2 regions of the Lysinibacillus sp. NPDC048646 genome follow, and region 1 is predicted to be linked to the other one. Evidence: riboswitches for the same ligand, from Rfam matches in the RefSeq annotation. Region 1 holds a riboswitch; the other holds the start of a gene.

What was found. Region 1 has a riboswitch for FMN ahead of ACQKII_RS16640 (ECF transporter S component). Riboswitches for the same ligand answer to the same signal wherever they lie in the genome.
Region 2: linked by a shared signal. The riboswitch ahead of ribE (riboflavin synthase) and the one ahead of ACQKII_RS16640 (ECF transporter S component) in region 1 are both predicted to bind FMN.

What each region holds. Positions count from the first base shown of each region.
Region 1 is NZ_JBNNLZ010000016.1:80,202-97,131, forward strand. Features, by position in the region: gene resA (thiol-disulfide oxidoreductase ResA) at 1-516, shown strand, start outside; gene resB (cytochrome c biogenesis protein ResB) at 530-2,203, shown strand; gene ccsB (c-type cytochrome biogenesis protein CcsB) at 2,200-3,381, shown strand; gene ACQKII_RS16615 (response regulator transcription factor) at 3,496-4,212, shown strand; gene ACQKII_RS16620 (ATP-binding protein) at 4,205-5,977, shown strand; gene sigX (RNA polymerase sigma factor SigX) at 6,157-6,690, shown strand; gene ACQKII_RS16630 (RNA polymerase subunit sigma) at 6,687-7,994, shown strand; partial or broken gene ACQKII_RS16635 (transposase) at 8,225-8,413, shown strand; FMN riboswitch at 8,673-8,870, shown strand; gene ACQKII_RS16640 (ECF transporter S component) at 9,095-9,682, shown strand; gene ACQKII_RS16645 (hypothetical protein) at 9,789-10,205, shown strand; gene ACQKII_RS16650 (sodium-dependent transporter) at 10,202-11,548, shown strand; gene ACQKII_RS16655 (STAS domain-containing protein) at 11,876-12,262, opposite strand; gene ACQKII_RS16660 (methyl-accepting chemotaxis protein) at 12,308-14,002, opposite strand; gene ACQKII_RS16665 (ATP-binding protein) at 14,025-14,444, opposite strand; gene ACQKII_RS16670 (SpoIIE family protein phosphatase) at 14,451-15,581, opposite strand; gene glnA (type I glutamate--ammonia ligase) at 16,091-16,930, shown strand, end outside.
Region 2 is NZ_JBNNLZ010000007.1:52,880-69,809, reverse strand. Features, by position in the region: gene ACQKII_RS10190 (S-layer homology domain-containing protein) at 1-3,187, shown strand, start outside; gene ACQKII_RS10185 (VanW family protein) at 3,349-4,353, shown strand; gene ACQKII_RS10180 (HAD-IA family hydrolase) at 4,407-5,024, opposite strand; gene ACQKII_RS10175 (DEAD/DEAH box helicase) at 5,558-7,003, shown strand; FMN riboswitch at 7,246-7,371, shown strand; FMN riboswitch at 7,493-7,618, shown strand; gene ribE (riboflavin synthase) at 7,973-8,611, shown strand; gene ribB (3,4-dihydroxy-2-butanone-4-phosphate synthase) at 8,623-9,252, shown strand; gene ribH (6,7-dimethyl-8-ribityllumazine synthase) at 9,269-9,736, shown strand; gene ACQKII_RS10155 (spore germination protein) at 9,914-11,356, shown strand; gene ACQKII_RS10150 (DUF1540 domain-containing protein) at 11,590-11,808, shown strand; gene ACQKII_RS10145 (sensor histidine kinase) at 12,347-13,654, shown strand; gene ACQKII_RS10140 (histidine phosphatase family protein) at 13,945-14,502, shown strand; gene ACQKII_RS10135 (GNAT family N-acetyltransferase) at 14,529-15,377, shown strand; gene ACQKII_RS10130 (malate:quinone oxidoreductase) at 16,249-16,930, shown strand, end outside.

The sequences.
Region 1 (16,930 bases):
CGTCTCGTAACACGGACAATTATTTTAGTAATTTTAGCGCTAGCGATTGGTTACACAGTATATGGAACGGCAACAAAGGAGAAAGTAGAGTTAGTAGCAGTGGGCTCTGAAGCACCTGACTTCACGTTAGTAGATTTGAACGGTGAGAAACATAAACTGTCTGATTATAGAGGACAGGGGGTATTTTTGAACTTCTGGGGAACTTGGTGTAAGCCTTGTGAAAAGGAAATGCCTGCAATGGACAACCAATACCAAAGCTATAAAGATCAGGGTGTACAAACATTAGCTGTGAACATAGCACAAACAGATTTCGAGGTGCAGAACTTTGTTGATAAGTATGAATTATCATTTCCAGTAGTTATTGACAAAACGAAGAGCGTTATGACTGCTTATAACGTCGGAAATTTACCAGCTACCGTTTTGATTGACCCAGATGGCAAGGTAGCAAAAATTATTACAGGTGAAATGACGGAGGCGAATATCGCTTCTTACATGGAATTAGTAAAGCCAGAATAAGGAGTAAATGACGATGGAAAATATCACTTGTGCTTGTGGTCATAGTAACCCGTACGGCACGAAGCTCTGTGAGAAATGTGGTCGTCCATTAACCGAAGAAGAAAAACAAAATAAAGTTGTCGACATGCGATACGATGGTACCGCGATTCGTTCTAAAACTTACAACAAATCGATTGTTGATAAGATTTGGAATTTCTTCTCAAGTGTTAAAGTGGGGATATCGTTAATTATTATCACATTGATTGCTGCTTCAATCGGGACATTACTACCGCAAGAGTTTTACGTTAATGCTTCAGATGTTAACAAAGAGGCTTATTACGAGGACGTATATGGTACATTCGGAAAAGTCTATTATGCATTAGGACTATCAGATTTATATAGCTCTTGGTGGTTCCAAATTTTAGTTGGGATGCTGGGCGTATCTATTATTATTGCAAGTCTAGACCGTGGTTTACCACTTTATAAGTCATTAAAAAACCAACGTGTCAAACGCCATGAAAGTTTCATGAAGCGCCAGCGTATTGTGGCAGCGGGACAAGTAACAGCTAGTCCTGAAGAGACGCTTGATAAAGTTGAAAAGAAAATGACGGAGATGAAATATAATGTTCGTCGAGATGGCAGTGCGCTACTTGCAGAAAAAGGTCGTTTCTCTCGTTACGGTCCGTACATAAACCATGTTGGCCTAATTCTCTTTTTAGGTGGGGTTATGCTACGTTTAGTCCCTGGTTTCTATGTCGATGAGTCGATATGGGTTCGTGAAGGCGAAACACGTGCAGTTACTGGCATGGACGGTTATTTTATTGAAAGCCGTGATTTTATTTTAGAAACACATGATAATACACCACAAGGGGAACAGCTTAAGCAGGGCGTTAACGTAGTTGCGAAAAACTTCCAAACAGATATTACGTTATACAAACAACATGAAAATGCTATTGCTGGTGATACAGAAAATCTTGAAAAAGTAAAAGATTATTCGATTCGTGTCAATCATCCATTAAAAGAAGAAGGCTTTGCTGTCTATCAAATGGATTATCGTCTAAACGAATTGAAGCAAATGAATTTTCAATTAGTGAATAAAGCAACTGAGCAATCACTGGGTAAAGTAGAAATTGATTTAACCAATCCAGAAAAAGAGTACGATTTAGGAAATGGTGCATCTGTAACACTACTTCTCTACACACCAGACTTCTCTGGCTTTGAAGATGGTGTACCGCAAACAGCAACATCGGTTCCGAATAATCCGGCATTTTTATTTAAAATGACGACACCTGAAACACCAGAGGGTGAAACAAGCTTTGTTGCCATTAAAAATACAATCGAACCGCTTGGTGACAACCAATACAAAATGAAATTTGAAGGTGTGGAAACACGTGATATGTCTGGCTTCACCGTTCGTAAAGACCGCACAATTCCTATTTTATTTGTGGGTGGAGTTATTTTCATGATTGGTGTAGCGATTGGTTCCTATTGGAATCACCGTCGTCTATGGTTACAAGTGGAACCAGATGGTGGAGTCGTAATGGCTGCACATGTAAACAAAAATATGTTTAGTATGAAAAAAGATTTAGATGCCGTAACTGCCTTTGCTGGTCTACCGCACTATATAGATCAGTTAGAGAAGTTAGAGGAAGGCGAAGAGTCCACGGATGATGGGATTAAAGAAAAGGAAGGTGACAACACCTTATGAGTTTGATTGACTTAAGTGGAAACCTATTATTTGTTGCATTTATAGCCTATCTTGTGGCAACATTACTGTTCGGTGGTGCGATTAAACAATCGAATGCTACAGGCAATAACACGCATATATGGGGCAAGCTCGCGATTGTCGTAACAATAATTGGATTCCTTTCACAGCTTAGCTATTTTATAACGCGTTGGATTCATACAGGACATGCTCCTGTAAGTAATATGTTTGAATTTACGACTGCTTTCGGGATGTTCATCGTAGCAGCATTCATTTTAATTTACTTTATTTATCGTATGACGGCTCTTGGCTTGGTGGCATTGCCTGTGGCATTGTTAATCATTGCTTATGCATCGATGTTCCCGAATGAAGTAAGCCCATTAGTACCGTCATTGCAAAGTTACTGGCTAACAATTCACGTGATTACAGCAGCTTTAGGACAATCGATATTAGCAATTAGTGCTGTTGCAGGTCTTATTTATTTATTAAAAGTGGTCGATGTGAAAAAATCTTCAAAGCAACGCTTCTGGCTTGAAGCAGTCATGTATGGCATTATCGTGGTTGTTGGCTTTGTGGTTGTTACGTCGACATTTAGTGCAATGGATTACGAGTCGACGTATACATATGTTGATAAAGAAGGTAAGGATCGTCAAATTATCTACAATATGCCGCCGATTTTCGGAATGAATGAATATAAGGCCGTGGAAGAACATGGACTGTCACCGTTAGTAGAAATGCCTGGAATCATCAATGCGAAAAAATTAACAACAGTTGTATGGTCATTGTTAGTAGGTACTATTCTATACTTACTCATTCGCTTAATTGCACGACGTCGAATTAGCGCTATATTCCAACCGCTCGTTAAACGTGTAAACTTACAATTACTAGATGAAATCGGTTACCGCTCGGTGTTAATTGGTTTCCCTGTATTTACGTTAGGCGCATTAATCTTTGCGATGATTTGGGCACAAATTGCGTGGAGTCGTTTCTGGGGTTGGGACCCGAAAGAAGTGTGGGCGCTTATTACATGGTTATTCTATGCAGCATTCCTACACCTTCGTCTATCAAAAGGCTGGGAAGGTGAAAGATCTGCCTGGTTGGCATTAATTGGTTTCGGTATTATTCTATTTAACCTAATTGCTGTTAACTTAATTCTTGCAGGTTTACACTCTTACGCGTAAATGTGAAACGAAAAGCCCTTTTGCCGCAGCGAAAGGGCTTTCTTTTCTTTTCAAGACGTAAAGTACCATGTACAATAGAGGATAGAGAAAGATTGGAAGAGAGGGATCGTGCAAGTGTCAGAAAATATTTCAGTATTAGTAGTAGACGACGAGGATCGTATTCGCCGCTTATTAAAAATGTATTTAGAGCGTGAAGGATACTTAGTTGACGAAGCAGAGAATGGTGAAGAAGCGATCGAGAAATCTTTAGAAAAAGAGTATCACTGTATTTTACTTGATATTATGATGCCTGAAAAAGATGGGCTTGAAGTGTGTGCTGAAATCCGTGAGCGTGCTGCAACACCAATTATTTTATTAACTGCGAAGGGCGAGGAAGCGAATCGCGTACAAGGGTTCGAGCTTGGTGCAGATGATTATATTGTAAAACCATTTAGTCCTCGTGAGGTTGTCCTACGTGTAAAGGCTATTTTACGCAGATCACAAGCATTTTCACCTACGACGAGCGCATCTTCTTCAAAAGATTTAGTTGTATTCCAACACTTAATGATCGATCATGATGCTCACCGTGTAACGGCAGAGGGCATCGAAGTAAATTTAACACCGAAAGAATATGAACTACTGTATTTCCTAGCAAAATCGCCAGACAAAGTGTTTGACCGTGAACAATTACTAAAAGAAGTTTGGCATTATGATTTCTTTGGGGACCTACGTACAGTCGATACACATGTAAAGCGTTTACGTGAAAAGCTCAATCGTGTATCAGAAAACGCTGCAAAAATGATTGTCACTGTTTGGGGCGTTGGCTACAAATTTGAGGTTGTCAATGAATAGAATATGGAATAGTGTTGTCGGGAAGCTATGGGTAACCATATTGCTTCTCGTTTCATTTGTATTATTTGTTTTCACGGTTTTAATGCTCGAATTTCTTCAAAACTATCATATGCAGCAGGCAGAGATCTCGCTACGTCAAACGGCTGCAACGGTCGCAAGTATTGTTGATGACACTGAAACGGCAGAAACGACTTCGGAATTATTAACAGATATTTTACCAGATAGTACGAATGCACTTATTGCAATCAGCCATGTCGAAGTATCATTTGCGATGCAAGAAGGCGTCAATAAAAAAGAAATTCAAGATACGATATTGGCCAACAAAACTTTCCATGAAATTTTTCAATCAGATGAACCTGTCATTAAAGAAATGATGATGCCGTCCTCAACAGACAAAGATAAAATGGAGTCTTATGTCGTACTCGCCTTTCCTTTAAATGTGGAAAATGCTGTACACGGTGCAGTCTTTATTTATCAAAGTCCAGATGCACTACATAAAACGTCGAAAGAGACAACGAAAATTGTCTTTTTAGCGGCATTTATAGCTTTCGTGTTAACGACATTCTTTGCATTTTTCTTATCTTCACGTATTACCTCGCCCTTGCGTAAAATGCGAGAATTGGCATTTGAAATCTCCAAAGGAAACTTCGAAGCGAAAATGCCAACCACACAAAATGATGAAATTGGTCAGCTCGCAGTTGCTTTTAACCAAATGGGTCGCCAACTGAAACACAATTTAGAAGTTATCAATCAAGAAAATGAACAGTTGTCGAATATCCTGACTTCGATGACGGATGCCGTTATTACGTTTAATCGTGACCGTACAATATTACTAAGCAATCCACCTGCTGAACGTTTAATGCAAAAATGGTTTGTCAATAAGGGTTCACAAAGTACAAAGCCCATTCCGCCAGAATTGTATCATATGCTCGATCATGTACTGATGTTTGAAGATAAGCTCGAAGAGGAAATTGAAATGGATGGGAATTATTACACGTTTACGATTAGTCCGCTCTATAGTGGAGAATTGATACGTGGAGCAGTCGCTGTTATACGTGATATGACAGAGCAGCATCGTCTAGAAAAGCTCCGATCTGATTTTATAGCCAATGTGTCGCATGAGTTACGTACGCCGATTGCGATGCTCCAGGGCTACTCTGAAGCCTTAATGGATGATTTCATTCAAGATCAAGAAGAACGCAATGAAATTACAAAAATTATTTACGATGAATCAAAGCGGATGGGACGCCTAGTTACGGACTTATTGGACCTTGCGCGTATGGAGTCTGGACATATGGCGCTCTACAAAGATGAGTTACCGATTAACTCAACATTCGAGCGTATCACACAAAAATTTGCACAAGTCGCAAAGGAAAAGCAAGTTCAACTAATTTTCGATAGTGAATTTAATGACGATGCGATTATTAGCATAGATGAGGATCGTATTGAGCAAGTGTTAACAAACTTGGTTGATAATGCACTTCGTCATACGGATGAGGGATCAGTAACAGTGAAAGTAGAGAAGGAGCCAACCTTTGCCAAGATTTCTGTACAGGATACAGGACATGGTATTCCACAGGACGATCTACCGTATGTCTTTGAACGCTTCTATAAGGCAGATAAGGCACGTACGCGTTCAAAAGGTGGCACAGGTCTTGGGCTCGCTATTGCGAGAAATATCGTCAAGGCACATTCAGGAAATATTATGGTCGATAGTGTTTTAAAAGAAGGTACGACTTTCACGTTTTATTTACCATTCGATTAACTTTATTTTGTCGAATGGCAAACAAAATAATAGCACCTAGACTTATGCGCCAAGCAACAGCACTAAATATGTTAATGTGCAATTGCTGGGAGGCTGCAAAATTGTCATGTAGAGATAGATTAAGTGTAACTTCTATGAAAGTTAGACGACAAATACTATAAGAACGGGGGTGGAGTGCTTTGAATGACTCCGTGTTCCATCGACTATACGATGTATACCATCAAGACGTGTTCCAGTTTCTTATTTATTTAGTGAAAAACCGTACACTTGCTGAGGATTTAGCGCATGAAGTGTACGTTCGTGTGCTGCGCTCATATGACCACTTTGCTGGGAATAGCAGTGAGAAAACGTGGTTATTTGCTATTGCAAAAAACGTGGCAATTGACCATTTTAGAAAACAGGCAGTACGCAAAAAACATTCACTTGATTTTTTTGACTGGGAAACGGAACAACTACATTCAACCACACCATCACCTGAAGATATGCTACAGAGCAGTGATGAATTTTTGCAAGTAGAGTCAGCGCTTGAAAACTGTTCGGGCGACCAAAAAATGGTCATTATTATGCGCTACTTCCAAGACTTATCGATAGCTGAAACAGCACAAATATTAAATTGGACAGAAGCGAAGGTAAAAACGACTCAGCATCGTGCCATTAAGTTTTTAAGACAACAGTTACAAACGGTTAGTGAACAGGAGGCGAAACGGCAATGACTCATAAACAGTTTGACGATGACCAACTTGAAAATGTATTGAACAATGCCCCTAAGCTTTCTGACCACCGTTCGAAAGACGAAGTGTTGAAACGTTTGCTGGCAGATGCACGCTTGCAGGATAATATCCATCTTCAAGATGCCGTGCAAGAACCGATTGATACCCAAATTACAACGATAGAGCCTAATCAACAGCATGATTCTACACAAACAGAGAGAAATGATTTACCAATAAAAAAACGTAAAAATAGAAAAATGCCTCTATTTATGAGTGTTGCTGCTGTTTTTGTCCTGACTTTAATAGCGGGATCTGTGTTTGTTCACAATAATGAATCGCCTAAAAATCAGGCAACCCCTGATAGCGCTACATTTTCTGCGATACCAGACAACAGAGCTACAAAGGATATTGAAAGTAGTGACAATGTAATGGATTCCAGTATAGTTGCGGAACATACTCGGATGATGTCGCTCCGAACATCTGTGTACGAAGAAGATTTAACAGATGCCGTAGTATTCCGCATTGGTTTAGCTGGAGGGATAGCGGCGGAGAGTGTCCCTATGACGTATATTATTCCAAATGAGCGCGTTGTCGCTGATTTTGGCAAGGAAAAGCCTACATCTTTGCAAATGTATGAAAAATACGCCCCACAAATAGATGAGGAAGCAATGGGCTTTACAAACTATCATCCATACAAGGGTGAGTTGGAAGAAAAAGGCGAAAAACTTGTGCATGTACTACCTAAAAAAAATGAATATGATATAGCCTCTGCCTCAGTAAGTAAGTATCTAGGGTCGTTAAAGGATACGTTCTCAGATTCTGATTATAAGGAAATTGCCTTTGAAAATGCAGATGGCACAGCTTATGAGTTTTCGCAAGCGGGTGAGCCAAGTGAGCCATTGGCATTGAAACCAAAAGATCATTTTAATTATTATTTATATACAGAAGAAAATGGCACGGAATATTTATCGCCAGATTTTCGTAAAACGTATCCAACTGTAACAGAGGCACTCACGGCGATGCGTCATAAAAACGATGACGTCTATGTTCCAGCCATACCTGAAAATGTGACTTACACAGTGAAGGAAGAAACGGATGGTGTCGTGGTAACTTTTGATGCACCACTTGATTTAACGACTATGGATGCAGTGCGTACTACGCAGTTAATTGAAGCAATGATGCTAACTGCTGCAAGTTTCGATAAAATATTGCGCTTAGATAATGTTGTACAAGATAGTTGGGAGGGCTTTGATTTAACAAAGTACTTACCAATGCCTGTAGGGGCGAATAAGCAATATATGCCATAACGACTTTTTAAAATAGAAGTATCTACATGAACCCGTTGATTTCCGCTAGGTCGGACGCTTTTTGCAGGCATGGCTTTAGTTTCCTCGTAGCTTACGCGCCTGCGTGGCCTTCAAGCTCATGCTATTCTCGCAGAAAGCTTTGCGCTGTAGCGAAAGGCGAATGCCGTCAGCTACACTCGCCGCCTGCGTGTCAAACAACTAGTGTACGTCTATAAATTCAAAGTGACATGAAAAAAATCTATGTACGTCGAAAAGAAACGATTGAACGTGTAGTTGTTGATGCGAAAGAAAACAAGGGTATGCGTTGGATAACCTTACGAGGGATTAAAAAATTGTCCATGCAGGCGACGTTTACTTTTGCTGCCATGAATTTGAAGAAGCTGCAAGATTCAAAAATGGTAAAAAATAGATGCTTGTAGCGTACTACTCTCGTTAATAGGGGCTATTTGTAACGTATATTTCTGATAAAATTTCAAAAGGGATTCGGAATGTGATTATTCTGAATCCCTTTTTTATATGGACAAAAAAATGCTGGAATTAGTGGATGAACATAAGAGGTGAACATATTGACAATAAGCTGTCTTAATACATACAAACTTAATCGGATTTTTTAAAGCAGAAGTATTTACTTTTTCTTAATAATTCATTATAGTTAAGTTGTAAGATAAAATAATATTGATTCATCTTCGGGGCAGGGTGAAAATCCCGACCGGCGGTAATAGAATCGTAAATCGCTATTGTAGCATAAAACTACATTCGCTCGATTGATTTACTACAAGATTCTTCAGCCCGCGACCTGTGCAAATCTTTTTTTGCATGGCTGACTTGGTGTGATTCCAAGGCCGACAGTTATAGTCTGGATGGGAGAAGATGGAGGTACGATCGTCATTTGATGTTACGAATTTTAGCTATGCACGAGCGTTTTTTCATTGTGGATTTTGTACAGTGGACGCTAAAAAATGGCTAATAATGGCGTTTTTTAACCTTGCCTATTCTCCCTTATGCTATTCGTGCATAGGGGTTTTTTCGTGAACAGGAATTGATTGCATCGTTGCCTTTCTTCTTGCGAGATCGAATCAGCAAAGAGGAGAGAGCTTACAATGAAGAAAAATGTCAAACTTCAATCGTTTATTACGATTGGCATGCTAAGTAGTATTTCGTTTTTACTAATGCTTTTTAATTTCCCGATTCCGCCATTTCCAACGTTTCTAGAGGTGGATTTTAGTGATATGCCTGCACTTATTGCAGCAATCACAATGGGACCTGTAGCAGGCATTTTAGTAGAATTATTTAAAAATGTACTAGATTGGATTTTCTCAGGCACACCAACAGGCGTACCGGTTGGTCATATGGCAAACTTTGCAACAGGAATTTTATTTATTTTACCAGTAACATTTATCTTTAATCGTTTTAAAACAGTTGCAGGGCTTGTCGGAGGTTTAGTTGCTGGAACGATCGTGATGGCAGTAGGTATGAGCCTTCTAAACTATGCGCTATTTTTACCAATGTACACTTACTTCTTAGGCATGGAGCCAGTCGTTGGAGATTCTTTATATACAATGATTGTAGTAGGAATTTTACCATTTAACCTTGTAAAAGGTATTTTATTAACGGCCATTATGGCATTACTATTCACTACAATGCGTAAATGGATTGAACGTCAACGTCAAATGTATTTAACAAAATAATAAATAGATCGAACCTCGAGTATGTAGATACTCGAGGTTTTTTTATGGGAATTAGGGTAGCGACGCGACGGATAGAAAGCTAAGAGTGGCGGATAGGAAGCCTAGAGTGGCGGATAGAATGCTAAGAGTGGCGGATAGAAAGCCTAGAGTGACGGATAGGAAGCCTAGAGTGACGGATAGGAAGCCTAGAGTGACGGATAGGAAGCCTAGAGTGACGGATAGGAAGCCTAGAGTGACGGATAGAAAACTAAGAGTGACGGATAGAAAGCTAAGAGTGACGGATAGAAAGCTAAGAGTGACGGATAGAAAGCTAAGAGTGGCGGATAGAAAGCTCCGAGTGGTGGATAGAAAGCTCGAAGTGACGGATAGAAAGCCTAGAGTGACGGATAGAATGCTCGAAAACACGGGAAACGGCATAAAACAATGGATAATATGCTGGTCAACTTTAGATTGTCTAGTCGTAATACTTAATTTCATGTACAATGAGTGTGAGTTTAGAATGTTGAGGAGTTTGAAGAGATGAGTCAAAAGAACGGACAGTGGTCCAGTAAATTAGGGTTTATTTTAGCATCGGCAGGAGCGGCAATTGGACTAGGCGCAATTTGGAAACTGCCGTATGTCACAGGTCAAAGTGGCGGTGGTGCATTTTTCCTGATATTTGTGTTATTTACATTATTGATTGGTTTACCGATGTTATTATCGGAATATATTTTAGGGCGTGGTACACAGTCAGAGGCTGTAACTGCGTATAAAAAAGTTGTGCCAACGAAGCAAGGCTGGGCATGGATTGGCCGTATGGGTGTGCTTGGTTGTTTTCTGCTATTAACTTTTTACAGTGTAGTAGGGGGCTGGATTTTTATCTATAGTGGCCTTGGTGTGACGGGAGCGGTCATAGATCCTGCGGTGAATCCTAGTAATCTATTTAGTGACATTATAGGGACGCCTTGGATTACACTGCTTGGTTTAGGGTTGTTTACGTTGGCAAATGTAGTGGTTATTTCACTTGGTGTGCAAAATGGGATTGAAAAAGCTAATAAGTGGATGATGCCATTATTATTTTTTATGTTTGTAGTACTTGTAGTGCGTGCGTTAACGTTAGATGGGGCGATGGAGGGTGTTAAATTCTTCTTGTGGCCGGACTTCACACATATTACAGGGAAGGCGTTACTAGAGGCTTTAGGGCAATCGTTCTTTGGTTTGGCCGTTGGGTTTTCATGTCTTGTGACGTATAGCTCATATTTGAAAAAGGATGTGAGCCTACCGAATTCGGCGGGATCAGTTGTTATGCTAACTGTGCTTGTGTCGTTTTTTGCCGGACTTGCGATTTTCCCGGTTGTTTTTGCTTTTGATTTAGAGCCAGCAGCGGGACCTGGATTGTTATTTATGGTGTTGCCAACAGCCTTTAGTCAAATGCCATTCGGTGAAGTATTTTTAGCGATGTTTTTATTACTGTTTTTATTTGCTACGCTTACATCATCCTTTAGTTTATATGAAATAATTGTAGCTGCATTTATTGAAAAGTGGCATATGTCACGTACTTCATTGACAATGTTACTCGGTGTGGTTGTCTTTATAGCTGCGATTCCATCTGCTTTATCTTCAAGTCTTTTAGCAGATGTATCGTTTTTTGGTAAAACAATTTTTGATGCGACCGACTTTTTAGTGTCGAATTTAATGTTGCCATTAGGCAATTTATTGATTGCGATTTTTATTGCGTATGTGGTTGATAAGGAATTTGTGAAAAAAGAATTACTGATGGGCAGTAAAATGGGACAGGGATATTTTATGACATATCGCTGGTTAATGTTAATTGTAGTTCCTTGTGTCATTATTGTTGTACTGCTTAATATGCTTTTGCAATTTTAAAGTAAGAAGAGGCTGGGACAAAAGAGAAAAAGTGTTAGATTGACTGATGTCGATCTAACACTTTTTTGCTGTAAGCGTTGATGTCCGCTGCGGCGGACGCTTTCCGGGGGCGTGACCTGAGCCTGTAGTCTCAGGTACGCTAATCCCCCAGGATTCGCCGCCTTCGCTACCATCAACTAGTACTCTCTTCTGAACTTTATTTATTCCAAAAGGAAGAACGTCTAAATTTTTCTTCATTTTAGATAGCGAAAATTTAATAACACCTATGCTCCTCTTTCTTAAAATTTAAAGTTTTGACCCAGTCTCTAAATTTTTACTTACAAAAGATTAATACTCATTTAGCGATAATTCGCTAGACCATCCGTCCTGGATGATCTGTTTTGCGTCATCCTCGTTTTTTGAGATTGGGAATATTTTGTCGCACTGAGAAATAGCGAATAAGTTACGAATGAAGTCATCAACGACAATAATGGCAATTCTTTTTTCTTTTACAGATACCATCTTTGCAAAATTGACAATCATGCCAAAGCCTGTACTATCAATATTCATTACTTTTTGCATATCGATAATGTATCCGTGCTTTGTTTCTAATTTAAGCGCTTGCAGATCTTTTTTAATATCCTCAATTACCCCATATTCCAAATCACCAGTAAACGAAATGACAATATAATTAGCCTTTGTTTTTATATCCATTGTAACCTTTTTCTGAGCCATATTTATAGCGCCTCCATCTTTCTTTTCGTTATTAGGATTCGTTTTTCAAAACTTAAATTTATTCACTTCATTCTGTAATTTATGAGCAATCGTAGCTAGTTCGTCTGAACTTTGTGTGATTTCTGCAACAGTTGCATATTGTTCTTCTGAGGTTGCCGCTATTTCTTCGGTAGCAGCTGCTGAGTCTTCGATAATTCGTGAAATATCTTGAATTGCTTGTTGGACACCTAGAGAATTATCATTTACATGCGTGAATGCGTCTTTCATTTGCTTAATATCTGCTTCGGTTTCGACCACCTTTTCAACAATTTCTTTTAAAGCACTCCCTCCTTTATTGATGATTACCACTTGTTCCTCTACGGCAAGCAAGTTACTTTCCATTGTGCGAACAGTCACTGAAGTTTCTGCTTGTATATCATTAATTAAATTTGTAATCTGTCCTGAAGCTAAACTAGACTGCTCTGCTAACTGGCGAACCTCTGAAGCTACCACTGCAAAGCCTTTTCCTTGGTCACCTGCTCGTGCTGCTTCAATAGCAGCGTTGAGGGCAAGTAAATTTGTTTGCTCAGCAATGCTAGTGATGACTGTGATTATTCCGCCAATTTCTTCTGAACGCTTACCAAGCTTTTGAATAGAATCAGTAGCATAAGAAACTGTTGTTGTAACAGCGCTCAAATGTTTGATGGCTTCATTGATGGCTTCGTCACCTTTACGAGCAATATGGGTCGAATCTACGGCATTATTTAAAGTTTCTTCTACCTTTTGTAAACTATGAGCTACTTCATCAATCGTTTTTTGCATCATATTTACGATTTTCTCAGATTGGTCAGATTGTGTCGTGGTCCCGACTGCAATTTCATTCATTGTTAACGCAATTTGACTTGCTGCTTCACTTGTTTGATGTGATGATTCTGCTAAAGAATGAGAAGAGTTTGCTATTTGGTTGGCACTACCAGCTACAATGGTTATCGTTTCGGTTAAGCGATTTTTCATATCACTAAAGGCTTGTGCTAAATCCGTAATCTCATCTTTTCCTCTTGGGCTTAATAATTGAACATTTAAATTTAAATTGGCAAGTTCTTTGGCATTTGCACTAAGTATATTGATGGGTGTAATAATCTGACGTTGTAAAAACCAGCTAATACATATAAGAATCAAAATGGCAATTCCTATTGAAATGGCGATATCGTAGTATGCGGAATTTGTAGCAATTTTTATATAGGGTGCGGTTGGGACAGCTGTTGCCCACACACCAATGACTTCCCCTTTACTATCTAAAATGGGATCATAGGCTGCTTGATGCATGCTTCCTAAAACATTTGCAGAGCCAATAAAACGGTCTTTTTGCCCGAGTACAACGCTAGCTACCTCATCGGAAACTTTTGTATGGAGAGCTCGTTCGCCAGATTCTACTATATTCGTACTAATGCGGGTATCATTTTGGAATATGGATACAGCGTTCCCGTCTGTTAGCTCACCAATTTTATCAACAATTTCATAATTCTCTACCATGCTGATATCGCCTTTATATAATTGGTTGTTAACAATTTTCCATTCTCCAGGGATTTTTGCATCTAAATATTGATAGCTTAATTGAATATCTGATAAAAGTTTTGTATTTGCACTTTCTAATAGATTATTCTTTGCTACATAGAAATTAATACCGACTAAAAGTGATGTCAGTAGTAAAATACAAGTAAAGATGAGCAGGGTCATCTTTTTCCGGATTGTCCATTTCATTAAACTTCCTCCTAGTTATATATTACGCATGGATTTTTTTTGAAATACCAACTAAAAATTTTGTTTCTGTTATATTTTCAAACCAAATATGATCAACCATATTTTTTACGAATAATAAACCTCGTCCCCGATCAAAAGAAGTGTGATTATGTACATCAAATTGAAAGACTTTTTCCCAATCATTTTCGTCGATTCCTTTAGCTTCATCAGTGACCGTTACTCGTATCTCTTCGTCCGTCTGGGTAACCTGTACTTGTATTTTTTCTTTACAGTCTGTATAAAATTTTTCCATCGCTTCGACAGCATTAATGACTAATTCGTGAACGACGAATCGTAATTCCCTTTGATAAGGAAGATTATATACAGTCATATAATTTTCCATTACCTGATCAACAAAGGTAATGGCCTGCATATTAGGTTGTACATTGAGTGTGAATTCCATTACCAATCACCTACCTTGTAATGTTATCGTTACTGATACTATTGTAATATCATCGCTATATTTATTTTCTGACAAATCGTATTTTTTAGAAAATTTTTGCAGGGCATAGGCGTTATCTTGAGATGCATAGGAATGAAAGAAATCAAAATCGATTACCTGTTCTTCATTTAGTGTAAGTAAACCATCGGTATAAAGAATTATGCGATGCCAACCAGATAAAGGAATCATCTTTTTGTTGATTTGAATAGTTGGAAAAAGACCTAAGATGGGCGTATTCGCTGGCAGGAACACCGTTTCTCCGTACTTGCCGTATAAAAAACCAGATGGGTGAGCCGCATTGACATAATGTAAGGTGCCACTTTTTGTATCGATTAGTATATAGATAGCTGTCATTAAAAAACGATCCATATCCTCATCTGAAAACAACTCATATATTTGATGGTTAAGTTCGTGAATAACGGCAACGGGATCGATTAATCTAGTAATAATTCCTTTTAGTAACGATTTAATGGACATAGTGACAAGTGAGGCAGCGATGCCGTGTCCCATCGCATCATAGAGTAAAACAGCGGTTAAATCCTCATTAATTTTAAACCAGCTATACATGTCACCGCCTAATGTATTAGAAGTAACATATAGCCCATCTATTTGTATATGTTTGAGATTTAACGGTGGTGATAAGGCGTTCTTTTGGAACTTTTTAGCAATCGTTAAATCCTTGTGAATGCTACTTTCCTGCTGCTTCCGAAGTTTAGCTTCTCCTCGATATTTTAAGGCAACTTGAATGCGTGTCTTGAAATGGGTGAAATCAAATGGCTTCAATATAAAATCGAATATGCCAGCCTCAAAGACTCTGTCAATCGTAATCGATTTTTCATATGAAGTGGAGAGAAGAATGGGTGCATCACTCCAACTCTGTAATACTTCAATTTGTTGACAAATCTCCTCGCAATTTTTAAGTGTTAATTTTGCATCATAAATAATTAAATCGAGCTCTTCTTTAAAATCATCTAATAAATAATTCATCGCCGCTTCCGTTGTTGTAAAGCAATGAATATTTTTGATGTCTATACGATGAAAATATTTTTGCATTCGCAACACATCATTGCTCACGCTACCAATAATTAATACTGCCATCCTTCTTTACGCTCACCGCCTTATATATCTTTAGAACTGTATGCGCATTTTATATATACGGCTTTTTTCATTAGCTGTCTTAAAATATGAATGAGCAATTTAAAATTCTAATTTGCTATAAATTTACCAATAAATCTAACTTTATACAAGACTATTGTGGTATAAAGTGTGAAATTTTTAAGGGTAGTTTTGTTAAGTGAACTATGTATATTATACTGTTTTATCTTTATATCGATAGAATTAAAAATGATTGATATCACCTATTATTAGGTGGTGACTAAAAATATGTAAAAACACCCAAAAACTACATTATAGATTAGACGCCATTCCATCTAATTTCTTCTTGAAGTAAATCAATATGCTATACATCTATAAATAAGATAAAATTATTCTAAAAATTCTATGTAAGAAAACTTAACATATGTATTGCGTTTCCATCTACTGTTAGTGTATTTTAATATCAGTTATAAATTTTATGTAAGGAAAAATGACAATTGGAGTGGTGAAGAATGAAACATTATACGAAAGAAGATATTGTCCGCCTGGTGAAAGAAGAAAATGTGAAATTTATTCGCCTACAATTTACTGATATATTGGGAACAATTAAGAACGTTGAAATACCCCTTAGTCAATTAGAGAAAGCATTGGACAATAAGGTCATGTTTGATGGCTCCTCAATTGAAGGGTTTGTACGTATCGAGGAATCAGATATGTATTTACGTCCGGATTTGGCTACTTTCGTAATTTTTCCGTGGACAGCTGAAAAGGGGAAGGTGGCGCGCTTCATCTGTGATATTGCAAGACCGGATGGCACGCCATTTGAGGGGGACCCACGCTCCAACCTTAAGCGTGTGCTAAAAGAGATGGAGGAATTAGGCTTTACCTCGTTTAATCTAGGACCGGAGCCAGAGTTTTTCTTATTCAAGCTCGACGAAAAAGGACATCCAACGCTTGAGTTAAATGATAGTGGAGGGTATTTCGATTTAGCACCGACCGATTTAGGCGAGAATTGTCGCCGTGATATTGTCCTAGAATTAGAGGGAATGGGCTTTGAAATTGAGGCATCCCACCATGAGGTTGCACCTGGCCAGCACGAAATTGACTTTAAGTATGCAAACGCCATTGAAGCGTGTGACAATATTCAAACCTTCAAACTTGTTGTGAAAACGGTGGCAGCTCAGCATGGTCTACACGCAACCTTCATGCCTAAACCATTATTCGGCGTCAACGGATCAGGTATGCACTTTAACCTCTCACTTTTTGAGGGTGATAAAAATGCTTTCTTCGATGCAAATGCAGAATTGCAATTAAGCCAAACAGCCCGCAGCTTTATGGCAGGGATTATGAAG
Region 2 (16,930 bases), on a different contig from region 1:
TGGCAGGAGTAACGACGAATTCGGGAATGTTCGGCAGAGGGCTGGCGTAACGTTTGATTTAGGCGTGCCAGAAGGGAGTGTTGTATCAGCAGAGTTGGTCTTGACTGTTGCTACTGTTATCAGAGAGCCTAACCATACTTTGTATATGGAAGCTAGGGGATCTGCGGCGAATGATTTGAATTATGTAACCTTCCCTTCGTTAGATACAAATAGTCCTTATGCAGATAAGTTCACTGCGAAAAGCACTACGGAAGTGCCGATGGGAACTTATCTTCAGGATCAATCGATTACACTTAATGTGAAGAGTGCTGTCGATGCCTTTACGGATGGTTCTGATCGCAAAATAACCTTTACACTCAATGGGAATGAGGCCGATGCAGATAGCGGCTGGCTCTCTATTCATTCCTTAGAAACTTATGGGAATGCTGCATACCGCCCGAAGCTGATTGTTACTTATGAGACTGGACCTGTAAATACTCCTCCTACGGGTTCCTTCACGATTATGGAAGGAGCGATGACAGGCAACAGCACAGTCAATCTATCCGTAACAGGATCAGATCCTGATGTAGGTGATAGTGTTACCCATATGAGATTTGCCAATAGCGCTGCCAATTTATCGGCGGCATCTTGGCTACCTTTCAGTAATACAGCAACATTCAGTCTAAGTGGAGGAGATGGATCGAAGACCATCTATATGCAGTTAAGGGATTCCAACAATGGGATATCAGCCAATTCTTCTCAGACTATTCTATTGGATCAGACAGCACCAACAGGATCACTGATCATTAATGATGGTGCCACATGGACGAAATCAGACACGGTCACTTTGAAAGGAACCTATACGGATGGAAGCGGCTCAGGAGTTGAGCAGGCACGTCTCTCCAATATCAACGGCAGTTGGCAGACTAGTTGGTTCAGTATCGCTGACTTGAACGGGAAGTCATGGAACCTTCCAGCTGGACAGGGAGCTAAAACCGTATATGTACAATATAAAGATAAAGTAGGCAATACGAGTAGCTCAATCATCAGCAATATGATTACAGTAGATACGATAGCTCCTGTTATTTCGAATGTAGTGAATAACAAAGTATATAACAGCACAGTTACGCCTCTATTTAACGAAGGCAGCGGATTGCTCAATGGGAATCCCTCTTCCAGTAGTACAACTATCACGCAGGATGGAACATATACACTGATCGTTACCGATCCAGCAGGCAATAGTGCAACGGTGACATTCACGATTGATACGTCAGCGCCTATTGTGACTGGTGTAATGAACGGTGGAATATACAACACGAACAAAGCGATTACCTTTAACGAAGGAACAGCAACCTTAAACGGAGCAGCTTTTGTTAGTGGTTCACAGGTTTCACTAGATGGTGTGTATACCCTAGTCGTAACGGATGCGGCAGGGAATGTAACAACGGTGAGTTTCCAAATCGATAAGGTAGCACCTACAGTGACAGGGATTACGAACAATGGAAATTACAAAGAGGCTGTTAATGTTACCTTTAATGAAGGAACGGCGACATTGAATGGAGCGGCCTTTGCCAGCGGTACGGAAATTGACCAGGATGGAAGCTATATACTGGTTGTAACGGATGCGGCAGGCAATGTCACGACGGTAAATTTCACGATTGATACGGCACCACCGATCGTAACAGGTGTAACAAATGGAGGTAATTACAAAGCAAAGGTAACGCCTAGCTTTAATGAAGGAACGGCGACATTGAATGGAGCGGCTTTTGCCAGCGGTACAGAGATCGACCAGGATGGAAGCTATACACTGGTTGTAACAGATGCGGCAGGCAATGTCACGACGGTAAATTTTACGATTGATACGGCAGCACCGATCGTAACAGGCGTAACAAATGGAGGTATTTACAAAGACGAGATAACAATCGTATTTAATAAGGGAACGGCGACGTTAAATGGAGTAGCCTACACGAGTGGAACGAAGGTGGACAAGGAAGGAACGTACACGTTGGTTGTAACGGATACTTCGGGCAATGTCACTACTGTAAGCTTCACAATTGACAAGACAGCACCAACTGTCACAGGCGTAACAAATGGCGGTGCTTACAAAGACAAGGTAACAATCGTATTTAATAAGGGAACGGCGACGTTAAATGGAGTAGCCTTTACGAGAGGAACGAAGGTGGATAAGGAAGGGACGTACACGTTGCTTGTCACAAATATAGCAGGCCGTGTCACAACGATAAATTTTAAGATTGATAGAACAGCACCCACAGGAACAGTTGTTATTAATAGAGGTTCTGCTACGACAAATAGTCATTCTGTAACACTTAGTCTAACTTCATCAGATGGTTCGAGAAGTGGAGTCACTGAAATGCGTTTTTCTACAGATGAACTAAACTGGTCAGCGTGGGAAAAAGTAGCGCCTACAAAAGAATGGACTTTGACTGGGAATGCTGGGCAGAAGAAGCTCTACGTACAGTATCGTGATGCTGCAGGGAATCTAAGTATTTCAAACATGGCATCAATTGAGTACAAGACTAGTAGCAGTTCAGATAATGGTGGTGGCTATATTCCGACACCGGAGCCAAGTCCAAGCCCAACTCCGAGCCCAACACCAAATCCGACACCAGTAGAGCCAACAAAACCAGTCCCAACACCTGAAGAGCCAGAGCAACCAGAAGAAATAACACCAAGCTATCGATTCACAGATAGTTCAAACAACTGGGCAAAGGACATGATTGAGGACATCGCAGCTCGTGGGATTATCACAGGTTATCCTGACGGCACATTCCGACCAAATGAACCTATCAAACGCGAACATGTGGCAGTGATGTTTGCCCGTGCTTTTGAGTTAACACCCAAACGCGAGGCCACACAGTTTAGTGATGTCCCAACAAATCATCCATACTATGAGGCCATTACAAGATTACAGCAAGCAGGCGTTGTAGACGGTTCTAACGGCAAATTCAATCCCAACGAATCACTAACACGTGCACAACTGGCGAAAATACTTGTCCTCGCATTTGGCATCACACCAGGTGGGACAAGCACTTTTCAAGACGTTCCGAAAACGCATTGGAGCTATGATTATATTGCCGCGCTCGCACATGTCGGCATTGCACTTGGTGACAACGGTAATTTCAGACCAGATGAACCAGTGACACGCGCGCAATTCGTGGCATTTATGTACCGAGCACTGAATCTTTAAAAACAACACGCTACAAAAGTGGGAATATAAACTTTTGTAGCGTGTTTTACTTTGTAAATAAGTTAGTAGCCATAAATAAAAATGAAGGAAAATAAACACACTACTATCAATACATGAATAAGATGTCTCTGTAGAAGTACCGTAGAGGTAGGTGTTTGAGCGTGAAGAGAAAATGGTTGGCTACAATTTGTGTTGTCTGTGCTATTGGACTGGCGGGTTGTCAGGGGAAACCGGCAAAAGAAAAAGAATTAGAGAATCAAGTAAATGAATTAACACAACAAATCGAGGAATTACAAAAGCCAGTGTCTGTCGATCAAAAAGACACACAAGAAATAGTGCCTACGGTCGTAAATATTGTCGATCCGAATACAATGGATATCATACAAACCTTATCGCCGAAAGACTTAGGCTATGAAGAAGATGTTGCAACGTATAAAAAGAAAATTGAACAATTAGCGAAAGAGCTTGCAAGAGGGACTAAAACAGAAGCGGGTTATGATAAGCGAATGGTACTCGATCGAATTGATGAAAATGGTCAAATTATTAAAGGAAACCCACAGGTGCTTTTGAAAGAAAATGAATTGGTGGAAAAAGTGATGGCGGCATCAGCAACCGGTGGAGATGTGGAAATGCCGTTATATGTATCAGAAAGTGGTTATTATTTTGAGGATATTCCTTATTTAGAAGATGTTGTTGTCGCCTCCTATACAACGTACTTCAATACTTCAGACGTAGGGAGAAACAAAAACATTGAGCTTTCAGCACAGGCTATTAATAATGTCATCGTCGGCAGTGGGGATCATTTCTCTTTTAATACGGTAGTAGGTCCGAGAGACGAGGCAAATGGCTATCAACCTGCACCTGAAATCATCAATAAAAAAGTAGTGATGGGCATTGGAGGAGGGATTTGCCAAACATCCTCGACGCTTTTTAATGCGGTAGATCAAATGCCAATAAAATTTGTAGAGCGACATCATCATTCATTAGATATAGGGTATGTACCAAAAGGAAGAGATGCCACTGTGTCATATGGTGGATTAGACTTCAGATTTCAAAATACAAGCGATGTTCCATTTTTAATAAAGGCGGTCTATGGTAAAGACTTTCTGACAGTGGAAGTAAGGACATCGGAGAGATATGAAGAGATTTTGAAAAAGACACCATAAAAAAAGATTCCAACAGTAGAGGATGAAGATTACCTACGGCTGGAATCTGCTTATTAAATGATTTCCAAAATTTCGGCTGGGGCGTACACTTTGTAGTCGGGTTTTTCGGCTCGAACCACTTCAATAGCATCATATCCCCAGCTAACCCAAATAATTGGGATGCCAACCTTCTTACAGGCAACAATGTCTCGTTGCTCGTCGCCAACATATATCACTTCTGAAGGCTTTAAATGCTGATCTTTTAAGTATTTATGAATAATTTTATCTTTGCCAAAAATACGACTAGAGCAAATCACATTTGTGACAGTGTCTATTTTGTTCAATTTTAAAAATTCTAAAATATTTTCTTTATCGTTAGAAGAGATGATGGTGATTGTGTAACCCTTCTTTTTGAGCTCTTTTAATAAGTCCTTCATGCCGTCAATAAGGTGGACATCCTTTATGGATTGGCGGTATAACCGATAAAATTGAGGGATAAAGATGGGCATTTTATACATGGGAAAGTTAAATAATTTACTACGCTCCATGATGGACAATTTTTTCAGAGATTCTAATTCTTCGAGCTTTATCTTTTTATAATGATATTTATCAGCTAAATTATTCCACGCAGACATAAAAACCTTCGTAGAATCGGCTAACGTGCCATCAAAATCAAAAATAATATGTTTCATTAGTAGTTGTACTCCTTTAGGATTCAGTCGTATCGTCGTCATATCTTAGTATGTTACTCATTGGGGGGAAATGTAGTCATGCTTTTGTCTTGAGTCCATTGTTTTCTTTTTTTGATAGCTTTACTCACTTATTATGCTTGATAATTGTTTACGAGAAAAGCATTTACATGTATCTATATAGTAAATTAGAAAATTGCCTCAACTTCGAGAGTAGTTATTATTCTCTTTGCTATGTATAATAAGAGTCTGTGTTAAGAACTCATAATGAGTAAAATATCAAACAATTATTTTCATCTAGTAAAATGGTAGTTGCTTTTTGCTCCATTAATAGTAGTACACTTGTTGATTGGAGCGAGCTTGCGAGTGAAGCGGCTCATCAGACGCACCCGGAAAGTGCTCAGCCGGCACGGAAATCACGCCCATTGTATGATGATGAATTCTTTTTTATAGATTGAGTATTTTTATGATGTAATTTTACTCATAATGAGTTAGGAACTAGATATTTGCAAATTGAAAATAAAAGAGGCTTCGTAATGAGTAAAAATGGATTTAAGGATTATACATTAAGTAATGACATAATAATGGCGCTGGATCGCCTAGAATATACACAACCAACAGAAGTTCAAAGCAAGGTTATTCCGTTCGCATTAGAAAAAATGGATCTTGTTGTAAAATCGCAAACAGGTAGTGGGAAAACGGCATCGTATGGCATACCGATTTGTGAAGCCATTGATTGGCTAGAAAACAAACCACAAGCGTTAGTGTTAACACCGACGAGGGAACTTGCTGTTCAAGTAAAAGAGGATTTTACGAATATCGGGAGATTTAAACGCATTAAGGCAACAGCAGTTTATGGAAAACAGCCGATAGCTATTCAAAAAACAGAACTAAAGCAAAAAACACATGTGGTTGTTGGTACGCCAGGGCGTATGCTAGATCATATTGAAAGAGGAACACTGGTCTTAGACAAAATTCGTTATCTTGTCATTGATGAGGCGGACGAAATGCTAAACATGGGCTTCATCGAACAAGTCGAATCCATCATTAAACAAGTACCTCAAAATCGTGTGACGATGTTATTTTCAGCTACGTTACCTGAAAAGGTTAAAGACTTAGCGCTTAAGTATATGAAAACACCGACTGATGTAGAGATAAAGGCTACAGGATTAACTACCGATAAAATCGACCATTCACTTTACGTAGTGGAAGAAGAACAAAAACTATCTGTGCTGCGTAATGTAACGATTGTTGAAAATCCAGATAGCTGCATCATTTTTTGCCGCACAAAGGATAGAGTCGATACGTTATGTGAACAGTTAATCAATTTCGGCTATAGCTGTGATAAAATTCATGGTAGTATGGTACAGGATGCAAGACTTGAAGTAATGAATGATTTTAAAAGAGGCGATTTCCGCTATTTGGTTGCCACAGATGTAGCTGCTCGCGGTATTGATATTGATAATATCACGCATGTCATCAACTATGATTTGCCGTTAGAGAAAGAAAGTTACGTCCATCGTACTGGAAGAACGGGACGAGCAGGGCTACAAGGGAAAGCAATTACACTTGTAACACCATTTGAAGATCGTTTTTTAAGTGAAATTGAAGACTATATTGGTTTTAAAATTCCTAACAAAGAAGCGCCAACTGAAGAAGAGGCTTCGAAAAAGAAAGTAGCTTTTGAAGCGAAAATGGATCTTGAACCAGCATTGAAAAAGGCGAAAAGTGAAAAGCTGAACGAGCAAATCATGAAGTTATATTTTAATGGTGGGAAGAAAAAGAAGCTAAGAGCAGTAGATTTCGTCGGGACGATTGCCAAAATTGATGGTGTATCAGCAGAAGATATCGGCATCATTACTATTACAGATACGTTTACTTATGTAGAAATACTAAATAATAAAGGTCCGATTGTCTTAAAAAACATGAAGAAAACGACGATCAAAGGTAAGCTATTGAAAGTATATGAAGCCAATAAGTAAGAAAACAACAGCCAGTTCTCGGTATTTCACCGGGGACTGGCTGTTTGCTTTTCTTTAAACTGAAGAATCTTATAGCCAATAAATAAATTTTTCGCATTTATCCAATATTCTTCATGATAATTTCTAGGCATGATGGACATGTTAAAGGTCATATATTATAGGAGTTTTTAAGGCTACATGAAAAAAAGATTTTTAGTAGATAATATTGTTGATTAGTGTTATCGTTAATGCAAGCTAAATAAAAAATCCTTCGGGGTCGGGTGAAAATCCCAATCGGCGGTGATGAAGTAATTCAAAGTCCGTGAGCGAAAGCTGATTTGGTGCAAATCCAAAACCGACAGTTATAGTCTGGATGGGAGAAGGGTAAAAAGTGATATCTTTTTAAATTCGTCTGAGTTTAAAAGGTCTATTTGTGTACGCTTTTTACGAACCTACTTCCCATCGGCTGCGTTGGGGAGTTTTTTATTTGGCTAAAATTGAATAATGTGAAATGTTCTTCGGGGTCGGGTGAAAATCCCAATCGGCGGTGATGAAGCAATTCAAAGTCCGTGAGCGAAAGCTGATTTGGTGCAAATCCAAAACCGACAGTTATAGTCTGGATGGGAGAAGAACAATGAGATGGCAACCTATTGAAAATTGTGATATCGATTAGGTTTATTTGATGACGTCTTATAGTGTGAAATCTCCCAACCCCTTACATGTAAGGGGTTTTTTGTTTTTTCTTAGCTGGATCAAATGGCCATCTAGAGGCAAAAGTTTGCTCGTTTTGCAGTTGAGGAGGGACGGATAGCATCCTAAAAGTAGATGGATAGAACGTTCAAAGTGTTGGATAGCACATCCAAAGTGTTGGATAGAACGTTCAAAGTGTTGGATAGCACATCCAAAGTGTTGGATAGAACGTTCAAAGTGGTGGATAGCACGTCCAAAGTGACGGATAGCATCAACAAACGATAGAAAGAGGGTGACAAAATGTTTACAGGGATTATAGAAGATGTTGGCGCCATTAAAACCTTGCATAACAATAGGCAAAGTATGAGAATAACCGTTATTTCTACCAAGATGGTCAGTGATGTGAAGCTCGGTGATAGTATCGCGGTCAATGGTGTTTGTTTAACGGTGACGCATTTTAATGAGCAGGAGCTGACGATGGACGTGATGCCTGAAACGGTGAAAGCTACCAATTTACAGCAACTCGCAGTTGGCGATGCGGTGAATTTAGAGCGAGCCATGCCTGCAGATGGACGCTTTGGCGGTCATTTTGTGTCTGGGCATGTTGATGGTGTGGGGAAAATTTTACGCAAGCGACCGATGGCAAATGCCGTATATATTGATATTGAGCTCTCAGAGGAATTGACGAGCTATTGTATGCCAAAAGGTTCAATTACAATCGACGGTACCAGTTTAACAATCTTTCATGTCGAAAATAACAGTGTCACTGTATCACTCATTCCTCATACGTACAAGGAAACGATTTTAGGTGTGAAAAATGTAGGTACATCCGTCAATATTGAAACCGATTTGGTTGGCAAATACATTCTTCATCAGCTACAGCGTGGTCAAGCAACATCCGCTATAACGCGAGACTATTTAACAAAACATGGATTTTAGGAGGAGATCAATTGTTACATTCAATTGAAGAGGCTTTAGAGGATTTAAAACAAGGCAAAATGATTGTCGTGGTGGATGATGAGGATCGTGAAAATGAAGGTGACCTACTGGCACTTGCGGAGTTTAGTACACCTGAAACCATTAACTTTATGGCGACATACGGTAGAGGGCTTATTTGTACGCCAGTTTCACAGCAACTTGCACAAAAATTAGCATTGCACCCAATGGTGGTAAACAATACCGACAATCATCAAACAGCATTCACCGTTAGTATTGACTACAAGCATACAACAACTGGTATTAGTGCTTATGAACGGGCAATGACGATTCAAAAAATGCTAGAACCACAAACGCAAGCTGTTGATTTTCGTAGACCGGGGCATGTATTCCCCCTTATTGCGAAAGAAAATGGCGTCTTAGAACGCAGAGGACATACAGAGGCTACGATTGACTTAGCGAGACTATGCAACAGTATTCCAGCAGGTATTATCTGCGAAATCATGGGGGATAGTGGCGAAATGCTACGTTTTCATGATTTAGTGCAATATGCAGCACAACATAATTTGAAAATGATTTCGATTGAGGCATTAGCCGCCTTTCGACGTAAGCAAACAAGTGTTGAAAACAAAATAACAGTATAGAAGAGGAGCATTCATGATGGGCAAAACTTTTGAAGCACAGTTAATCGGATCAGACTTAAAAATCGCTGTAGTAGTAGGGCGATTCAATGAATTTATTACAAGTAAATTATTAGACGGTGCATTAGATGGGTTAAAACGTCACGGCGTAAGCGAGGATTTGATAGATGTTGCTTGGGTGCCTGGTGTATTTGAAGTACCATTTATCGCCAAACAACTAGCAGAAACGAAGAATTATGACGCAATCATTGGATTAGGGACAGTCATCCGTGGCTCTACAACCCATTATGACTATGTATGCAACGAATCTGCAAAAGGCATTGCAAGCGTGTCACTTTCTACAAATGTTCCTGTTATTTTCGGTATTGTGACGACTGAAAACATCGAGCAAGCAATCGAACGAGCCGGTACTAAATCAGGTAACAAGGGTTACGATGCAGCAATGTCTGCGATTGAAATGGCGAATTTGAAAAAAATGATTGGCTGAACCCAATTGTAAATAACTATAGAAGTATGTCCTATACGTCGGAGATTTCCATCGATGAATGTTTCGCTTTTTTTGAATATTATTAAATATCATGGGAAAAATATCTTTAAGTGTATGAATGCTTGTGCTGTTCATAAATACACTAACTTCTGGCTAAGTAGGAGATGACGAACATCAATGGAACAAGTAATAACTGTAAAAACTTTGAAAGAATTGTTTCAACGTTCTGCGGATGTACTGTTTGAACAATATAACTTTAATGAACATAAAGTACATTTTATTACGTGTGACGCGATGATCGATCAGCAGCTACTCAATAGTGTCATTGTTCAAAGAGTCCAGTCTCTATTCGAAGATATATCAGCGGAATTGCTAGAAGACAACATAAAAAATGATTTACACATTCCCGATCTTCAAAAAGTAAAGACGAAAGAGGATGCCATTACACTTGTGTATAGGGGACATGTTTTACTCTATTTTGAAAAAGAAAACTTTCTTTTCTCAAGTAATATTGCAAAAAAACCAAATCGAAAACCGGAAGAAACAAGACTTGAATTAATTGTTAGAGGGCCGAGAGATGATTTTATTGAAGATGTTTTTATTAATATTGCCTTAATACGGAAACGAATACCTACAAATTCATTGAATGTGGAGACGTTGGAAATCGGCAAGCGTTCCAAAACAACAGTAGCTGTTCTCTATTTTGAGGATGTCGTAAATAAAAATATGCTGACAACCATAAAAAAGCAACTAAACCAAGTTGATATAGACATAGTGTTTAGTGGGGATTTGCTGATGGAGCGACTTGACAAAAATGATAAAGTCCTTCCGAGGCATGACTATACGGGCCGTCCTGATTTTGCCGTGCAAGCTTTGACCAGAGGACGGATTATCATTCTTGTTGATGGCGTATCGTATGCCGTTATTACGCCTGCAAATATGTTATTACTTTTTAAATCAGGTGAAGATAATGATTATCCAAATATTGCAAGCGCTTTGGAACGATTGCTACGAATAGTAGGCATTTTAATCAGTATACTGTTGCCAGGTTTTTGGCTTGCGCTCTCAACGTTTCATCAAGAACAATTACCTGTGTTACTGTTAGCCACAATTGTTCAATCGAGAAACGGACTGCCCCTTCCAACCGTATTAGAGATACTGATGATGTTATTTATGTTTGAATTATTTCGTGAGGCAAACCTTCGACTTCCGTCTGTTATTAGTGGAACAATGAGTGTTGTGGGCGGTTTAATAATTGGTGAAGCGGCGATTAAAGCTGGAGTAACGAGCCCTGCCATGATTGTGGTTATTGCGATATCAAGTATTGCTGCCTTTACACTTGTCAACCAATCCTTTGTAACGGCGATGAGTATTTTTCGATTGATTTTTGTTCTAGCCTCTGCTTTTTTTGGTTTATTTGGTTTTTTTATGGCGTTGTTCTTCCTCATTCTTTATGCGGCAAATATGCGTGTCTTGGGTGTACCATACTTGAATATTGCAGCAAACCTAAATTGGGCGGATATCAAAAAATCTTTAATACGTGTATCCCCAAAAGGATATAGTAAACGTCCTGAATTTTTAAACCCACAGGATAAGACACGGACACCAAGCAAGAGTTAAACCATTTTTTATTATTTTAGACCAGGTGCGAGTGCCTGGTCTTTCACATTGCGTTTGCAATCCTTTACAGCTAAACTTTGTTCTTTAAAGAGATGGTTGGCCAAATTTAACTTACAATTGCGATAGTAAAAAAATTTGAAATGGACAACCTACATAATGAGGAATATAGGAGAGGTAAGGAAAGGCCTTTTCTGTATTTTTCATGACCTATTTCATGAAAGAGGTGGAGAGCTATGCCAAATGTAGAAGTGAACTGTACCGTTTCAAATTGTCTTTTTCATGCTAAAGGAAATATTTGTGGGGCTGAAGCAATTGAAATCGATATGGATTACAAGTTAGACAGTAAGCATAACACAGAGTTTGCTTCGGATTTTGATTTACAGTTCAAATCTGAAGAAGCAAATCAATCCTCGGACACGTGCTGTAAAACATTTCGAACGAATGGAAAATAGCTATAGTTATTTTAGGTCAGTATATTTTCTAATCATGTAAATCCGCGTCACTTTCCACGGACAAGGCACGAGCCACATTGGTCGCTAACGCTTCCAGTTAGGTCTCGTGCTTTTTCTGTGGCTGAAACTCTACACTTACAATATATGGAAGGGAGGCTAGTTTTTCCGAGAACGATAATGGGTAGAATTTATCAAGAAATCTAATATATTGTGGTTTATTGAGAATAATTGAACTTTATGTAGTGGGAGAATGGTATGATGGTTTTGATACTATTCTCTTTTTTGGTATGAATTTCTGTGTCTTGAGCATGAAATATTATCTATTTGAGTACAAATTGATTTTGTCACTAGATTAAAGTAGGATATATAGGTATGTCTTTATAAATATGATTAATTAATCAATCAAGTTAATTCGGAATTTATTATAGTATAATATTATTGTATAGAAAATATTTATAGATTTTATTTTAATCGTAAATAAAAGCTCAATTTTTAGAAATAGTTAGCTAAATCAATAGATGAGGAAGTACCTGTTTGCATGAAAAAACGTAAAATCAAACTAATTATAGTGTTATCGACAGTCTTATTATTATTATTTACAAGTTTAAATGTCTTTACCTCTTATGTGAAATTGAAAAAGACAGTTGAAGAGTCCATCGCAAATCAAAGTCTTGAAGCAGCAGCCTCTATTGCATCGTCAATTGATATAGATGAGTATAAGCAATTTCTGAATGATCCTGTAAAGAACGAACATTATTGGAAATTAAGAAGTAAATTAAATGATGCAAGAGAACAGCTAGGCGCTTTATTTGTTTATACATTGGAAATTGATAACCCAGAAGTATCAACGGCAATGGTAGTTGGATTACCCGAGGAGCAAACAAATGGTTTTGACATAGGCGAGGTTTGCACAGTACCAGAAAAACAAGTCAGACAAGCTTATGAAGGTCATACATATGTAACAGGTGTCATTAAGGATTCCGATTACGGTTCGTATCTTTCAGTTGGCGCACCAGTAAAGGATGGGACTGGACAGATTATCGCCTACCTAGGTATCGATATTAGTGCGAATACGCTGAATGGTATCAAAGGTAAAATTTTAGAAGACAATCTTTTTAACTTTATCTTTAATGGTGTATTTATTTTAGTGGTAATCGCTTCCTTTTATTTTTTACAGAGATGGTATCAAAAAGAAGTGACAAAGGAAGTAGAGGTAACAGAGGATACTTACCAAACGGAGATTAAAACTTTAATCACCTCTGTGTCCTCTTTGAGACATGATTTCACCAATCATATTCAAGTGCTACATGGTTTTCTTCAATTAGGGAAACCCGATCAGGCACAACAATACCTATCCTCTCTATCTAAAGAAGTTCAAGCTATAAAGACACTAAAGTTAAATATAGATCACCCAGGTCTTTCTATATTATTGCAGACGAAAAAGCTAGCCGCTCAAAACCATAATATTTATATGGATTTTACGGTTTCTCAGGATGCATTCAATAAAATAAAAACGACAGATTTAATTAAAATATTATCGAATTTAATTGATAATGCGATTGATGCATCATCAGAATTACCAGAAGGCCAACGTAACATTACGATTTGTTGTATGGCAGATGATTCCCAGTATGAATTTAAGATTACAAATACAGGACCGACTATCATCGAGCGTGAACAAATATTTAAACAAGGGTATTCAACTAAAAAACCAGAGCAAGGAAAAATAAGAGGTCAAGGTTTGTTTATTGTGAAAGAAATCGTGAAAAAATATAATGGGAACATCTCAATCGAACCGACAAAAGAACTTGAGACGACAGCCATTGTAAAAATTCCTTTAAAGTAAATCTAAAACAAGGGGCTGCCCAAAAAGTAAAAATAGTATGCTAGGAGAGTACTTTCCTGGCATGCTATTTTTTTGACATTAAGAAAAAAATATCCGTAGAGTCCTGCGGGAAAGCGAAGCGAATTTTCTATATAGGAAACGATTGTGATTGTTTGAATGACTTTTGTGACAGCCCCTTTCGTTGCATGCAAGAAAGTAAATTTATCTTTGCCAAAAAATCATTGTATAGGCATTAAAGTTCATACAGTATTAGTAGTCTGAATGGTAATATTGAGGAGGGGAAGTTGTACTTGGAAAAGTCATTGCTGGATTTACTGAGAGAGGGCGGATTCATTTTATATGCTAGGCATGGAGAAGCAACGGTGGGGACCGATCAGCCGTATTTTAATTTTCAATACTGTTATACGCAAAGAAATTTGTCTGAGCTTGGTCGCAGAGAAGCTATTTATTATGGACAAATGCTGCGCTATTTACAAATTCCAATCAGCCCGCCAATTGTCGCAAGCCCTTTTTGTAGAACAATCGAAACGGCGCAGTTAGCATTTCCCAATGTCAATGTTCAAATCGAGCCTTTTTGGTATGACATCTTTAAGTTAGGTGGCAATCTCTCAACCTCTGAACAACATAAGATTTTAATTGATCTGCGGTCAGTATTGGAAATAAAACCACCTCAAGGAACGAACAAAATGATTATTGCCCATAGCTTTCCAACAGGAGTAGGACTGGGCAAAATCTCAAACTTAGGAACTGTGATTGTCAAGCCTAGAGGTCAAGGAAACGGCTATGAGATTGTGAAACAATTGTCATTAGCTGAATTAGCCGATCTAGGGAGCAGCGAGTTAAAATAAATCATTCATAGAATAGAGGGATACTCATGGAAATGAAAACTGTATCACAATGTACATTGGAAGAAGTTTTAATAGCTTGGAATAAAGGCTTTGAAGGATATTTTGTGCGAATTGAGATGAGCGAAGAGATGTTTTTAAACCGACTCGTAAGGGAGGAGCTATCTCCAGAGTTATCCATTGTTGCCTTTGATGGAAATACGCCAGTTGGCATTGTCATGAATGGGGTTAGACATTTAAATGGAAGAAAGACGTCATGGAATGGTGGAACAGGTGTCTCACCGGACTATCGAGGGAAGGGCATTTCACGCGCTTTAATGGACGAAACATTGGCAATCTATGCAAGAGAAAACGTTGAAATTGCTACGCTTGAAGCAATAAATGAAAATAGTAAAGCTATTGCCCTCTACGAAAAGTATGGCTATGAAATAACGAATCACTTGCTGTTTCTAAGTGGCGCGTTTGAAGCACATGTTCAGGAGCCAATACAGATGCAGGTAGAAACGATTCGCCCAGAGCAGCTTTCAAACTTTTCTTTCTATAAAGAAGATGTGCCTTGGCAATGTAGTTGGCATAGTAACAAGCAGGGAGAAGCAAGCGTATTTTATAATCAAGAAAATGAAGCAATCGGTTATATGTTATATAGAAGTGTTTGGAACAATGAGGGACAATTAGAAAGTTTACGATGCTTCCAGCTAGAATTGCTTGAAAAAGGCACTGTAGAAGATATTCCTCATTTCCTGGCAAGTTTAACCAACGAAAAAGTAAGCATCACCGCTGTTAATTTCTTAGCCAGCAATCCCGTAACGAACTATTTACTAGAAAACGGCTTGGAAGTGACAACTGAGCAAGTGCAAATGAAGAAGAAGATGGATTGATTGTTTGTGTTGTAGTTCATGCCTAAAAGGAGAGCAAATCATATTTTTTTACAATCGATGGACTCAGAATGTCCAAATGATTTATAAACCCTAGAGAAATATCACATGCATTGTCAATCTGTGGAGAAGATAATGGCGTATTATCCCTCATATACCATTAAAGTAAATAATGTAATGTAAGGGACAGTACAACGATTATTTCTTGGGAAGTGACCTTATTGAAAGCTGTATCAAGACCGAGCAATGAATCAAGGAAGTCTTTTATTTGAAAGAGGTGAAATTTCACCTCTTTTTTTAATATTTGATAATATAAAATATTCTAATAATTTTGGTTGTTATATGGTAAAATTTATAGGGTGCGAATAAAAGTTTTAAAAAATGGGGGTGTTTATGTGAATAACAGGGCTTTGGTGGACATGGTTCGTCTTGTAGCAGAAGTCGAAAAACCATGAAAAATGGATGGAAGACTTGAAAACGATATTAAACAATGAAGGGTGGTTTATGCAAGTAACTTAGTTAAGTGTTTGTAAAAGATTCGTGTGTTGTCCTTTATACATAATTTAATATGCGCTGAACCATATTACAAGTAACAACAAATATTAGCTCGAAGGCAACTTGCGAAATGTTGCGAAATACAGGAATGTGCTAGGTCCTGTAGAAGGAATTCTCGCTTGTCCCCTACTTCTGACTAGCTTACAACTATCGTATAGATAGTAGATATTTTAATCTATAATTAAATGTGATATACTGCAATAAGGTTATAATTGATACAGAAAAGTTGTGTTCCTAAGTCGCATCTTGTCTTATTGTGACTGCCAAACAGGAGCGCCTACATCCTTTCTGCAAATCTTAATATATAAGGAAGATAAAAATGAGTAGCAAACAAATTAAATCAGACGTCATCTTAATTGGTGCCGGAATTATGAGTGCGACTTTGGGAACAATGCTCAAAGAATTAGCACCAGACTGGAATATTACAGTGTTTGAGAAACTTGCAAACGCCGGAGAAGAAAGCTCTAACGAATGGAATAATGCGGGAACAGGGCATGCAGCATTGTGCGAGCTTAACTACACATCTGAAAAACCAGACGGCTCTATCGATATTAGCAAGGCCATCAATGTGAATGAACAGTTCCAGGTTTCTATGCAGTTTTGGTCATATCTTGTCAATCGCAAGCTCATCCAAAATCCAGAAGACTTCATCATGCCCTTACCACATATGAGTATGGTGAGAGGCGAAAAAAATGTCGAGTATTTGAAAAAACGTTTTGAAACGATGTCGAATAATCCATTGTTTAAAGGGATGGAATTTTCCGATAACCCAGAAAAACTAATGGAATGGATTCCGCTTATTATGCAAGATCGCCCAGCGGATGAAGCGATTGCGGCAACAAAAATTGACACAGGTACAGATGTCAATTTTGGAGCTTTAACGCGTATGTTATTTGACCACTTAAAAACGCAAGATGTCGATATCAACTACAATCATAGTGTTGAAAGCATTAAGCGTACGAAAGACGGCTCATGGGAATTAAAAGTGCATGATATCGATG